DNA from 2 places in the Tsukamurella soli genome. Region 1 is predicted to be linked to the other one. Evidence: predicted binding sites of a transcription regulator. Region 1 holds the regulator's gene; the other holds the start of a gene.
The links. The regulator LexA, encoded in region 1, represses DNA repair genes until DNA is damaged. The targets are predictions, from matches to a motif close to CGAACANNTGTTCG.
Positions count from the first base shown of each region.

Region 2: a site for LexA is predicted at 5,281-5,294, ahead of ABD908_RS10100 (HNH endonuclease signature motif containing protein). Genes of this name have one in related genera too.

Region 1 is NZ_BAABFR010000031.1:14,169-21,459, forward strand. It holds gene hrpA (ATP-dependent RNA helicase HrpA) at 1-2,031, shown strand, start outside; gene nrdR (transcriptional regulator NrdR) at 2,065-2,532, opposite strand; gene ABD908_RS11715 (LysM peptidoglycan-binding domain-containing protein) at 2,790-3,080, opposite strand; gene lexA (transcriptional repressor LexA) at 3,777-4,517, shown strand; gene ABD908_RS11725 (DMT family transporter) at 4,501-5,430, opposite strand; gene ABD908_RS11730 (LysR family transcriptional regulator) at 5,551-6,387, shown strand; gene hflX (GTPase HflX) at 6,419-7,291, opposite strand, start outside.
Region 2 is NZ_BAABFR010000025.1:43,015-50,305, reverse strand. It holds gene ABD908_RS10125 (LacI family DNA-binding transcriptional regulator) at 1-646, opposite strand, end outside; gene ABD908_RS10120 (Gfo/Idh/MocA family protein) at 743-1,789, shown strand; gene ABD908_RS10115 (Gfo/Idh/MocA family protein) at 1,808-2,980, shown strand; gene ABD908_RS10110 (sugar phosphate isomerase/epimerase family protein) at 3,020-3,949, shown strand; gene ABD908_RS10105 (NDMA-dependent alcohol dehydrogenase) at 4,023-5,135, opposite strand; gene ABD908_RS10100 (HNH endonuclease signature motif containing protein) at 5,360-7,075, shown strand; gene ABD908_RS10095 (AraC-like ligand-binding domain-containing protein) at 7,089-7,291, opposite strand, start outside.

The sequences.
Region 1 (7,291 bases):
GCGCTGCTCGCCGGGCTGCTGTCGCACATCGGTCTGCGCGAGGGCGAGTCCCGCGAGTTCCTCGGGGCGCGGGGCGCGAAGTTCCTGGTGTTCCCCGGTTCGGCGCTGTATCGCAAGCCGCCGCGATTCGTGATGGCGGCCGAGCTGGTGGAGACGTCGCGGCTGTTCGCGCGGACGGTGGGACGCATCGAGCCGGAGTGGGCCGAGAAGATCGCGGGCCCGCTCGCGAAGCACCACTACTCGCAGCCGCACTGGTCGACCAAGCGGGAGGCGGTCCTCGCGCAGGAGCGCGTCACGCTGTACGGCGTCCCACTGATCGCCGATCGAACGGTGAACTACGGGTCGATCGACCCCGTGCTCTCGCGCGACCTGTTCCTGCGGCACGCATTGGTCCAGGGCGAATGGCGCACGCGCCACGCGTTCTTCGCACGCAACCGGGCGCTGCTCGAGGACGCCGAGTACCTCGAGGACAAGGCGCGGCGGCGCGACATCGTGGTCGACGAGGACGCGCTGTACGACTTCTACGAGCGGCGCGTGCCCGACGACATCGTGTCGGCGGCGCACTTCGACCGCTGGTGGAAGAAGGCGGGCCGCGCGGACCCGGCGCTGCTGGACTTCACCGAGGAGACCGTCCTCACCGACAACGCCGACGACGTGACCGCGGAGGCGTACCCGACGGCGTGGTTGCAGGGGCGCATCGAGGTCCCGCTGAAGTACCGGTTCGAGCCGGGGGCCGCGGACGACGGGGTCACCGCCGAGATCCCGGTCCGCGACCTCGCGTCGGTGCGGGCGGACGGGTTCGACTGGCTGGTACCCGCGATGCGCGACGAGCTCGCCACCGGACTGATCAAGACGCTGCCCAAGCAACTGCGGCGCGAGGTGGTACCGGCGCCCGACTTCGCTGCCGCCGCGATGGCACGACTCGCGGCGCGCAGCGAGCCGCTGGCCGACGGTCTCGCGCGCGAGCTGACACAGCTGTCCGGGACAGTGATTCGGCCGGGGGACTTCCGGCCCGCCGAGCTCCCCGAGCACCTGCGGGTCACGTTCCGGGTGGTGGACGAGAGGGGCAAGGTCCTCGCCGAGGGCAAGGACCTCGACGCACTCAAGCGCAGGCTGGGCCGGGAGGTCCAGAAGGATCTGTCACGGCGGACGTCGAGATTCGAACGGCCACCCGCCACCACGTGGACCGCCGAGACCCTCGGCGACGTCCCGCGCCGGGTGGAGACACAGGTCGACGGGCGGACGGTCGAGGGGTTCGGCGCGCTGTACGCCACCGCCGACGGTGCCGGCGTGCGCATCGTGGCCACCGAGGCCGCGCAGCGCGCGTCGACCGCTGCCGGGCTGGACCGGCTGCTCGAGGTCGCTCTGCCCGCCGCCCCGAAATCGGCACTCCGCACACTCGGGCCCAAGCAGCGGATCGCCCTGTCGCAGGGCCCGTACCGGACGCCCGAGGAGCTCCTCGCCGACTGCCGCCGACGCGCGATCACCGACCTACGTGCCACCGCGCCACTCGCGTGGACGCCCGCCGAGTTCACCGAGCTCGCCGCGACCGTCCGCGCGCGACTAGGCGAGACGCAGCTCGAGTACCTCACGTGCGCGGCTGACGCGATCGCCGCGGCCACCGACGCGCGGGGCCGCATCGCCTCGATCAAGAACGGCGCACCCGCCCGCGACGCTGCCGACGATGTCGCCGAACAGCTCGACAGCCTGCTACTGCCGGGGTTCGTCGCCGCCACCGCGGGGACACACCTGCGGCGGATGCCGAGGTACGCACGCGGGGCCGACCTGCGCCTCGCCGCACTCCCGGGGTCGCTCGATCGCGACGACCGCGGCCTCGTCGTACTCGACCGGATCTACGCAGCGCTCGGGGCCCGCCTCGACGCCCTACCCGAGAGCCGCCGCGACGCCCTGCACGAGCACGTGCACTGGCTGATCGAGGAGCTGCGCATCAGCCTGTTCGCCCAGTCGCTCGGCACCGCCGGATCGGTGTCGGAGAAACGCATCCTGGCGGTGATCGCCGAGGCCGCCTGAGTGTGGCCCCGCACCGCCTCGAACTGCCCCTCGTCAGGCTCGGGTGGCGCGGTTCGCGCGATCGCGCTGAAGCGCCTGGATAGCCGCCTCGAAGTCCTCGATCGTGGTGAAGTCCTGGTAGACCGACGCGAACCGCAGATACGCGACCTCGTCGAGGTCCCGCAGCGGACCGAGAATCGCGAGCCCCACCTCGTGGGACGGGACCTCCGCTGCGCCGCTCGACCGCACCGCGTCCTCCACCTGCTGCGCGAGGCGCTGCAACGCCGCCTCCGAGACGTCGCGTCCCTGGCACGCACGGCGTACGCCCTTCATCACCTTCTCGCGGCTGAACGGCTCGGTGACGCCGTTACGTTTCACCACTGCCAGGACCGCGCTCTCGACCGTCGTGAACCGGCGCCCGCAGTTCGCACACGAACGGCGGCGGCGGATCCCCTGACCGTCGTCGAACACGCGGGAATCGACCACACGGGTGTCCTCGTTCCTGCAAAACGGACAATGCATGCGCTCACCCTCACCGTCGGCCTCGGGCCGCCGCCGGTGCGGCACCACGGCGGTGGCACGGCGCGGGCCGAGTGTCGGGCTCGAGGATACTCGCCCCGGAAACGGTAGGACCGTCGAGCAATCCGCGTGCGCGGTACCGACGACGAGCTGTAGACGACGCTCCCCGACCGGGCGCACGCCTGCCGCGACCCGGCCTCCGAACCATCCCATGCCTCGTGCCTCCGTCATCTCTGTTCTCCCGTCTGCTCGGATCGGACCTAGTACCGCGGGACGACGAGCGTCTGGCCGGCGATGACGTGACCGTCGGCGATACCGTTGATCTCGGCGATCTCCTGCGCGACGGCCGACGCCGGGTGCCCGCCGGCCACAGCGCGGGCGACGTCGGGGAGCGTCTCGCCCGCGCGCACCGTCACGAGCGACGTCTGGTCACGGATCGCGGGGTCCGCTGCGGCGACCTGCCCCCGCGCCACCGTCTCGCCCGCACCGGCCAGGCCCGCGAGACCCACCAGTCCGAGCGCGAGCAGCAGTGCCGCAACGCCGACCGTCACGCACACCCGCACCGAAGGCTGCCCGCGGCGCGCACATCCGCCCGCCCGCGATACCCGCCGCCGCTGCCGTGCGCGCCGCTCAGCCGAGCGTGCCAGCCGTTCGACTCGAACTCCGCGCTCGGCTCGCCAACCCGCGATCGCGGCATCCCGATCGCACCGGTCAGGCGTTCGACCTGTCTCGACGGACAGCTGTTTCGCACCGGTGGACGAAGACACGGTGCCGACAGCTTCCCCACGACGGGACTGCTCTGCCCGCGCTTGCGCCAGGCGCGGGGACATCGCCCGGCTCCGTGCGGGGGCACGGCGCGGATCCCTCAGCGGAAGATCATTGATGTGCTCCTGAACTGCAGCGATGCCGGTGCGATCGATGGTGGTGGTCATGCTCGTCCTCCTGCCGGATGGGTGGTTCCTTGCGGTCATGCAGTCGTTCTACCCGCACCCACCGACAAGTTTCGGTGGACCGCTCGACCGCTACCGCGAACCCGGATGCGATCTCGCCCCGATGTTCGAAGGAATGTCTGTTCGATATCTACCACAGGTCGAGGGTTTCCGGAAGACACGCGCGGAAATTTCTCGAACAGATGTTTGTCACGGTCCGGATGTTCGGCTACAGTGAGATCGACAGCACAGGGGTGTGAGACCGCGAGAAGGTGGCCCTCAAGCCCAGGACATGCGACCCAAGAGGAGGGGAATCCCATGCAGGACGGGGAGGACGACGTGAGCGAGATCGAGACCCCGAAGCAGCGGTATCGAGGCGGCCGCCGCGCGGTCGACGCCGACGGACCGGTGTCCGAGGACCACCTGACCCGCCGGCAGAAGCAGGTGCTCACCGTGATCCGCAAGTCGGTCCGCGAGCGCGGCTACCCGCCGAGCATCCGCGAGATCGGTGATGCCGTCGGTCTCACGTCGACGTCGTCCGTCGCGCACCAGCTGCGCACGCTCGAGCGGCTCGGCTTCCTGCAGCGCGATGCCAACCGTCCGCGGGCGGTGAACGTCCACGGCGCCGAGGAACGCACCGCCAAGGTGATCCAGAAGGTGATGGAGGACGACACCCGGATGCCGGAGCCGGCATTCGTGCCCGTGCTCGGCCGGATCGCCGCGGGGGGGCCCATTCTCGCCGAAGAGGCGGTCGAGGAGATCTTCCCGTTGCCGCGCGAGCTCGTCGGCGAGGGGTCGCTGTTCCTGCTCAGGGTGGTCGGCGAGTCGATGGTCGACGCCGCGATCTGCGACGGCGACTGGGTCGTCGTACGCCAGCAGTCGGTGGCGGACAACGGCGACATCGTGGCCGCCATGCTCGACGGCGAGGCCACGGTGAAGACCTTCCGGCGCACGGGGCGGGACGTGTGGCTGATGCCGCACAACCCGGCGTTCGATCCGATCCACGGCAACGATGCGGTGATCCTCGGCAAGATCGTGGCGGTCATGCGCCGGATCTGACCGGGCCTTGTCCGGTGGCCCGTAGCGCGGCGCGTCGGATCACCCGCCGTGCGCCGTGGCCGCCCACCCCCGAGGTGACCACGCACGCCGCGGCGCCGAGCACAAGCCCGACGACGGCGCCGAGGCTGGGGCGGGTACCGAACATGGCGTACGTCATGAGCGCGGTCACCGACGGAATCACCGCGAAGACCGACGCCGCCGCGACCGCTCCCGCCTGGGCGATCGCGCGGACGTAGAGGGTGGTCGCGACCAGCGAGCTGAGCACGACCATCGCGGCGAGGACCTCGACGGCGCGGACAGGGTGCGGCACCGCCAGGCCGGTCGCGATCGCAGCAATCCCGGCCGGTAGCGCGGAGGACATGAGGCCGACAGCGTTGAGGGTGATCGGGTCCGCCCCACGGCAGAACCGCTGCTGGTAGAGGCCGCCGGAGACCAGGCCGGCGAGCCCGAGCAGCGTGAAGCCGATACCGGCGCCGGCATGAGTGAGGTGGCCGACCGCCGACCAGCAGGCCGCCACGACGGCGGCGAGACCGAGGGCAGCTGCGACCACCTTACGGCCGGTCAGCTTCTCCGCCAACGTGATCCGCGCAGCGAGGGTGGTGACTACCGGGTTCACGGCGATCACGAGCGCCGCGACGGCCGGGGGGACTCCCGCGGTGAGTCCGAGGTACAGCCCCATGAACTGGCCGGCCTGGCCCAGCAGGCCGGCGACCACGGCATGCCGGAGCGCCGCTCCGCACGGCCACCGCCGCCCCGTCGCCCGCACCACGACGGCCATCGCGATGCCGGACAGGCCGAATCGTAGGAACACCAGCAGCATCGGGCTCATCGCGGCGACCCCTAATGCGCCGAGCGGGTAGCCGAATGCCCACAGCAGGATGAGCGGGACTGCGACGACAGGTGAAAGTCTCATGCCCCGATCGTGTCGCCCGATCCCGCTGTCGTCCAACGACGATCTGCGATCACGATCAATCGCGGATATCAATCGATCGAATCGGTACATCGGTCGCTCCGATGGGTGATACTGGTGGCTGTGAGCGATCCCGTGCTCGATATCCTCCCCCTGCGCAGCGTCGTGGCTGTGGCCCGCTGCGGCGGCGTGCACCGCGCCGCGGCGACTCTGCACCTGACCCAGTCCACGGTGAGCGCGCACCTGCGCCGGATCGAGAAGGAGACCGGAGCGGCGGTCGTGGCCAAGGCGGGGCGCGGTATCCGGTTCACCGAGCACGGCGAGCGCCTGCTCGCCGCTGCGGAGCGGATCCTGGCCGCACACGACGAGGCCGTGAGCACGCTTGTTGCACCGTCACGCAAGACGCTCGTCGTGGCCACCATCGAGCACGGTGCCGACCACCTGATCCCAGTGCTCAGCAACCTGCTCAGCGAACTGCCCGGCGGCTACAGCGCGCAGTTCCGCCTGGACCGCAGCGCGTACGTCGCCGACGCGATCGGCGCGGGGGCGGCGGACGTGGCGGTGTTCCTCGCACCCGCCGGGCATCCGGATGCGGTGGGGACGCTACCGCTGTGCTGGTACGCCGCAAAGGATTTCGTCGCCGGTGCCGGCCCGTTGCCCATCATCGTCTTCGACGCGCCGTGCGTGCTCCGCGCGCCCGCCACGGGCGCGGCGCACGCTCTGCCCGGCGGTGCCACTGTGGTCGCCGAGGCGGCCAACCTCGCAGGACTGTACGCGGCCACACGGTCGGGCCTAGGCGTGACGCTGCTGCCCGAGATCGACGCCGTCGACGGGATACGCCCCATGGACGGACTTCCGGCACCCGCACCACTGGCGCTGGCCGTGTCGTTCTCGGAGCGGGTGCCCGAGCGGGTCCGGCGCGCCGTCCGCCGGGACGTGGCAGCCCTCGCCGAGCCCTGACGCCGGCACCTCTACCCACGGCGCAGCTTCGTCAGACGGCGAACGGCTCCAGCGCACCGGCTACAGCACTGGGGACCCGCGCGGTGACTCGCGTGCCGTCGGGCTCGTGCTCGGTGGACACCACGGCCCCCGCGGCGTGCAGCCGCGCGAGTACGTCGCCGCGGTCGTAGGGCACGCGGATCACCACGTCCACGTCGTCGGCGGTCAGCAACTCGGTCATGCGCGCACGCAGCGCGTCGATGCCGTCACCCGTCTGGGCCGAGACGAACACCGCGTCGGGCAGAGCGTGCCGCAGCTGGGTGAGCACTGTCGGGTCGGCGGCATCGATCTTGTTGATCACGAGCAGCTCGCGAGGCAGGGCGTGGTCCTGCTCACCGGCGACGTCGCGGAGCACCTCGCGGACCGCGGCGATCTGCTGCTCGGGCATCGGGTCGGAGCCGTCCACCACATGCAGCAGCAGGTCGGCGTCCACGACCTCCTCGAGCGTCGACCGGAACGCCTCGACCAGCTGCGTGGGCAGGTGCCGCACGAAGCCGACGGTGTCGGTGAACACCACGTCGCGGCCGTCGTCGAGGCGCGCCTGGCGGGTGGTGGGGTCGAGGGTCGCGAACAGCGCGTTCTGGACCAGCACCCCGGCGTCCGTGAGCGCGTTGAGCAGGCTCGACTTGCCGGCGTTGGTGTATCCGGCGATGGCGACGGCGGGCACCCGGTTGCGGCGCCGCTGGCCGCGCTTGGTCTCGCGCGCCTGCTTCATGCCGCGGATCTCCTTGCGCAGCTTGGCCATCCGCTCACGGATCCGGCGTCGGTCGGTCTCGATCTTGGTCTCGCCGGGCCCGCGCAGGCCCACGCCGCCGTTGCTGCCAGCGCGGCCGCCGGCCTGCCGCGACAGCGCCTCGCCCCAACC
Region 2 (7,291 bases), on a different contig from region 1:
CCTGGTAGCCCGCTCGCCGCTCGGCGGCGCCCGACGCGGCCCCGCCGTCGAGGTGCACGATGCGGCGGTGTCCCAGCGCGACCAGGTGCTCGACCGCGGACCGGGTCCCGGCGCCGTCGTCGGTGTACACGCCGTCGAACGCCGAACCCGCTGCGCGCCGCCCGATCCCGACCGCGGGCAGACCGCCGCCCACCTCATCGACCTCGATACCGCCCAGCAGGATGATCGCCTCGCAGCGCGACGCGACCAGCGCATCCACCGCGCGCCGCTCGTCCCGGCCCGACACGACGGCGCTCAGCACCACGTCGTATCCGGCCGCCTCCGCCGCCGCGTAGATGTGCTCGACCAGATCGGCGTGGAACGGGTCGGCCGCTCGGAACATCACGCCCAGTAGGCGGCTCGACCGACTGCGCAGCAGCTGCGCGGCGACGTCCGGGCGGTAGCCCAGCTCGTCCGCCGCGGCCCGCACCTTGACCCGCGACGCCTCGCTCGGGCCGGCCGCGTCGCGGATCACCAGCGACGCCGTGGCGCGTGACACGCCCGCCCGCCGGGCCACGTCGAGCAGCGTCGGGCGGCGTACCGAAGCCCCCTCCTCGGCCATCCCCACCTCCGACGTCGTGGACTCGAGATCGGTCCAAGTGTGCACTTGACACGGCGGTGATGTCGACCACATACTTCCCTGGCCGCGATTTAGATCGATCTAAACCGCTTGAGAACGCCGCCGGAAGGGATGCAGCACACCATGATTCGGGAGACGACGCCCGCTGCGCGCTGGGGCATGCTGTCCACCGCCGACATCGGCCGGACGGTGGCGGCCGCGCTCCGCTCGTCGCAGACCGCCGAGCTGGTCGCCGTCGCGGGCCGCCACGGCGCCAAGGCCGCCGCGTTCGCCGCCGAGCTCGGCATCCCGACCAGCTACGGCTGTTACGACGCGCTGCTGGCCGACGACTCGATCGACGCCGTGTACATCCCGCTGCCGAACACGCTGCACGCCGAGTGGACGATCCGGGCGCTGCGCGCGGGCAAGCACGTGTTGTGCGAGAAGCCGTTCGCGCTCACCCCCGCCGAGGTCGATGCCTGCTTCGACGCGGCGGACGCCGCCGACCGATGGTGCATCGAGGGCTTCATGTGGCGCCTGCACCCGCAGACGCTGCTCACGTCGAAGTTGCTGGCAGACGGCGTCATCGGCGACCTGGCGACGGTGCGTGCCTCGCTCACCGTGGACGCACCGGCAGGCAATATCCGCCGGCGCACCGACCTCGGCGGCGGCGCGCTGTGGGACCTCGGCTGCTACTGCGTCAGCGCGATCCGCCTGTTCGCCGGACGCCCCGCCGCGGTCGGCGCGACGCAGATCGTCGATCCGCTGGCGACCGGCGAGGGCCACGACCTGCGCATGGTCGCCCACTTCACGATGCCGCGGAACGTGCTGGGGCAGTTGGACGTCGGCCTCGACCTCACCCGTCGCGACCTCCTCGAGCTGGTCGGCACGCGCGGCCGGATCGTCGTACCCGACCCGTGGCTGTGCCGGGCGGGTTACGTCACCGTCGTCCGCGACGGTCACGAGGAGCGGTTCGAGGCAGATCCGTCCGGCGAGTACGGGCTGGCCCCCGCCGCCCCCCACAACACCGACGCCTACCGGATCGAGTTCGAGGCCGCGAGCCACGCCATCACCACGCGGCAGGCGCCCCGCTTCGGCCGGGCCGACGCGGCGGAGCAGGCCGAGGTGATCGACGCCGTCCGCCGCTCCGCGACCGCACGCCGCACCGTCGAGCTCACCACCACCGTCTGATCCACCCGAGGAGACCCCGTGACCGCACCCCTGAGCGTCGGAGTCGTCGGCTGCGGCAACGTCGCGCTGAACTTCCACGTACCCGCCTACCTCGCCCTTCCCGGCGACTACACGCTCGTCGGCCTCGCCGACCCGTCACCCGATCGGCTCGCCGCGGGCGCTCGGATCGCCGGACTGGACGACTCTCACCTGCACACCGACGCAGCCGAGCTGATCGCCCGCGCCGATGTCGACGTGATCGACGTGTGTACGCCGCAGCATCTGCACCGCGACCTGGTGGTCGCCGCAGCGCGGGCCGGCAAGCACATCATGTGTGAGAAGCCCCTCGCCGCAACGCCGTCCGATGCCGCGGCGATGGTCGCGGCTGCGGCCGCCGCGGGTGTCCGACTCGCGGTGATGCACAACTACCTCTTCTTCCCGGAGGTCGTGGCGCTACGTGGGCTGATCGACGACGGCGAGCTGGGCACGGTGCGCACCGTCACCGTCGACATGCTGGGCGTGGTCGACTCCCCCGGCGCCGGCGGCTCGGTGTGGCGGCACGACCCCGCGCAGTCAGGCGGCGGCGTGCTGGTCGACATGCTGCACGGCGTATACCTCGCCGAGCACCTGCTGGGCGAGCAGGCCACGGCCGTATCGGCTTTCGTCGACTCGGTGATCGACGGTGACCGGGTGGAGGGCATCGCGCTCTGCCGCCTGGAGGCGGGCCGCCGAGTAGCGCTCGTGAACATCGCGTGGGGCGTGGGCCAGGGCGGCATCGCCGTCGAAGGCACCGGCGGTCGTGCGGTCGTCCGCTACCGCGGCGACGGGACCCCGCCGTGGGCGCCGTTCGAATCACTGACCGTCACAACGCCGTCGGGCGGCACGCGAACCGTCGACCTGGCAGGTGGGCAGGAGCTGGCTCAGCTCATCGCCGACGCCGTGCGCGACACCGTCGCCGACCTCGCCGCGGCCGTTCGGACCGGCCGCGCTCCGGCGGCCGACGGCGCCGTGGGCCTGCACACCCTCGAGGAGACGGTCGCGGCGTACGCGTCCGCGGCGTTGCGCGCCACCGTCGACCTGCCGCTGACGGGCGCCCTGCACGATCGCGGCGTCGGAGCGCTGGCCTACCTCGACGTAGCCCCGCAGTCGCTCGTCGCACAGCGGGCGCTGTTCGGGCCCGCGAACAGCGCTGCGGCGAATAGCGCTGTGTAACGCGAAGATACCCCACCACACCCCGAAAGGAACCCCATCATGGAACTGGGCCTGCTCACCGACAGCCTGTCGGAGCTGACCCGCGACCAGGCCCTCGACTTCGCCGCCGAACTCGGTATCGACACAGTCGAGATCGGCCTGGGCGGCACGCACGGCGGCTGGTCGCCGGCGCCGCACGCCGACCTGCGCGAGCTGCTCGACGACGGTGCCGAGCGGACCCGGCTGCACACCGACGTCACGGCCCGAGGCCTCCGCCTGGAGGCCCTCAACGCGTCCGGCAACCCGCTGCACCCCGTGCACGGCGAGCGCGACGACGCGGTCCTGCGCGGCGCGCTGCGGCTGGCCGAGGATCTCGAGATCGGCACCGTGGTCACCATGTCCGGGCTGCCGGCGAAGCCCGGCGACACCTTCCCCGCGTGGATCACCACCGTCTGGCCGCCGGAGAACCTGCAGCTGCTGGAGCACCAGTGGGAGGTCGCGATCGACTACTGGGGCGGCGTCGCCGAGGAGGCCCGGCGGCGCGGCGTGCGGATCGCCGTCGAGATGCACGCCAACCAGCTCGTCTACAGCGTGCCGGGGCTGCTCCGTCTGCGTGCGGCCGTCGGCGACACCGTCGGCGTGAACTTCGACCCCAGCCACCTGTTCTGGATGGGCGCCGACCCGATCGCCGCCGTCGATGCGCTCGCGGGGACCATCCATCACGTGCACGCCAAGGACACGACGATCGAGCCCCTGGCCGCGGTGCGGTCGCATCTCGAGACCGTCCCCAACGAGCGGTTCGCCGAGCGCGCCTGGAACTACGTCGCAGTGGGCCGCGGCAACGGGGTCGAGTTCTGGACCCGGTTCGTCACCGCGCTGCGCGCGGCGGGCTACAACGGCCCCCTGTCCATCGAGAACGAGGACTACGCAGTGGGACAGCGTGACTCGGTGGCCCTGGCGGCGAAGACGCTGCGCGGGGCCTTGAGCTGATCGCAGCCCTGCACCGACCACAGCCCTGCACTGACCGCGGTCGGCGCACGACCGCGCCGACCGCGGGCCTGCGTCAGTACCGGATCAGGCCCCGGACGTTCTCGGCTCGGCGCATGGCCGCGTAGCCCTCGTTGACCTGGTCCAGCGTGTACTCCCGGGTGATCATCTCGTCCAGCTTGAGCTGCCCCTCCATGTACAGCCGCAGGAGGTGGGGGATGTCGAAGCGGATGTTGGCGTTGCCGAACCACGCGCCCTTGAACGTCTTCCGCATCGCGGTGAGATCGAACAGGCTCAGCTGCACGTCCATGTCGGCGACGGGGCCCACCGAGACCTGAACGCACACACCGCCCTTCGCGACCAGGCTCATGGCCTGCGCCACGAGATCGCCGCGCGCCACATCGACGGTGATGAGCACCTTGTCGGCCATGTGGCCCCAGGTGAGGTCCTGCAGGAGCGTGGTCGCCTCCTCGATCGACGCGACCGCGTGCGTGGCACCGAAGATCTTGGCCTGCTCACGCTTGAACGGCGACGGGTCCACCAGCACGACGTGCCGGGCGCCCGCGAGGTGCGCCCCCTGTACCGCTCCGCAACCCACACCACCCATGCCGAGGACGACCACGGTCTCGCCGGCCTGCACCTCCGCCGCGTACACGGACGAACCCCAGCCGGTGGTGACACCGCAGCCGACGAGGGCCGCCTTGTCGAGCGGGATGTCGTCGGTGATCTTGACGCACGACGCCTCGTTCACCACGGTGTGCGGGCTGAAGGTGCCGAGCAGGCACATGATGCTCGCGTCCTTCCCGCCGATGTGGTGCCGCGACGTCGCGTCCGAGATCTGCAGTCCGAGCATGAGATCCGCACCCATGTCGCAGATGCTGGACTTGCCCGTGGCGCACTCGCGACATCGACCGCAGGCGGGGATGAAACCGAGCGCCACGTGGTCGCCCACCTCGAGGCTCCGCACGCCCGGCCCCACCGCCGTGACGATGCCGGCACCCTCGTGCCCGCCGATGAACGGGTAGATCTCGAGCGGGACACTGCCGTCTCGCACGTGCTCGTCCGAGTGGCACATGCCCGACGCCGCGAGCTCCACCCGCACCTCGCCGTACTTGGGCTCGTCGAGCTCGAGCTCCTCGATCTGCCAGTCCTCGCCGGGTGCGAAAATCACTGCGGCCTGCGTCTTCATCGTCTCGAGCTCCTCATCTGCACCGGGTGTGATGCACCACACATTCTTCTCCGGTCGATCCATGCGCAGTTGGCAATCTGTGCACACCCGTTGCCCGTCGGCGCACCATCGGTCGACACCCCGTGGGTGATTTTCAGACACTATGAGAATATGTGTTCCAATTTTATGGCGCCGTTCGATTTGTCGTGTAAGCTGGATCACATCGGATCGAAGGAGGTGAACACATGATCCCCGGACCCATCAGCACTGATGAATACCTGCGGCGTCTCGAAGCATTCGAACACGCCACCACCGGCCTGGCCGAAGCGGACCCGGGCATGCTCACCCCGAAGCAGGCCCTCGACGCGATGGTGCGGATCGAACGGTGCCACCGCCGCCTGTCGCCGGTGACGACCCGGATCGCGGGCACCTGCGACCGGCTCGGCGTCCCCGGGCAGCTCGGCTTCCGCAATCTGAAGCAATTGCTCGTCGCCGCCCTGCGGCTGTCGGGTGGGGAGGCCGCTGCCCGCGTCAAAGCGGTGCACTACCGGGCCTGGTCGACGACGCCGACCGGGGAAACCGTCGCGCCGCGGCACCCGCTGCTGGCTCAGGCACAGGTCGACGGGGACATCTCGGATGCCCACGCTGCCGCCGTCGAGAAGGCGATCGAACGGTGCCGACGCCGCCTCACCGGCGACCAACTCGACCAGCTCGAGGACATCCTCACCGGACTCGCCCGGGAGTCCACCCCCGACGCGGTGCGCAAAGCCGCGAAGCATGCCGCGGACACGGTCGACCCCGACGGCGCCGAACCCGACCCCGAGCAGGCCAGACGCGCGCGGAGCCTCGATGCCGCGCCGCAGGACGACGACGGCCTCACCGACCTCGACGCCACCCTCGACGCGGCGACCCGGGCCATGTTGGACGCGGTGATCGCGAAGTGGGGGCGGCCCGGGGTGTGCAACCCCGCCGACCCCGCGCCGCTCGACGACACCGCGCACGCGTCCGAGCAGGAGTTGGCCGCCGCCGCGAAGCGGGACGAGCGGACCCCCACCCAGCGGCGCCACGACGCCCTCACGCACGCCCTGCGCCTCGCACTCGGGCACGCCGGAACACACCGCGGACTACCCGCGATGGTGATCGCGACCATGACCGTCGATCAACTCACCAGCCTCGCCGGCACCGCGACCACGGCCACCGGTGGCACCCTGCCCGTCGCCGATGCGCTACGTCTCGCCGGCGGACATCCGCGCTACGTCCTCCTCACCGACGTCGCGAGCCGCCCGCTGTGGCTCGGCCGCACTCGACGCCTCGCCGCTCCCGACCAGCGGATCGCCCTCTACGCCACCGAGAAGGGCTGCAGCGCACCCGGATGCGACGTGCCGCCCGCGTTCTGCGCCGTCCACCACATGGATGAGTACGCCGCCGGCGGGACGACGGACATCGACAACCTCACCCTCGTCTGCGACGCCCACCACGCCACCGTCAGCCCCGACGGAAACCACACCGCGCCCGTCGCCGACGGCCCCTACCGCGGACGCGCCGGATGGAGCCACCCCCGGATCGCGGGCGGCGCGGTGCGTGTCAACCACACCCACGACTGCACCGAGCTCTATCGGCAGGCCCTGGAACGCTGGACGCTCACCCGCAGCGCGTGGCTGCGCTCCTACAACCAGCGCACGATGGCCGCGAGCGAGCACGCCGCCCACGTGCAGCAGATCGGCCCCATCCACGACGAGATCGCGGCCGTGCTCGACGGCCCCACCGGAGGTGAGATCCTCGAACGCCTGCTCGCGGAGCACGACGCCGCGACCCCCTGGGACACCCACGCCTGCACCATGAACGGCGCCACACCGACCCGTGGACAGCGCAACGTGCCGGTGTCGCTCGTCAAGACCAGCATCCGTAAGCGCTACACGCACGGTCGCACCACAGGCGACCGCAGCACAGACCCCGGCTGAGCCGGGACGCCGATCAGTCCAACCGATGCACCCGGTACTCCGACGGAGTGCAGCCGACCTCGGCGCGGAACATCCGGGACAGGGCCGCGGCGCTCGCGATCCCCCAGCGCGCGCCGATCGCGGACACTGTCGCACCCGCCAGCGCAGGATTGGCGAGGTCGTGACTGATCCGTTCGATCCGTCGGCTGCGGATCCAACCGCTGACCGTCTCGCCGT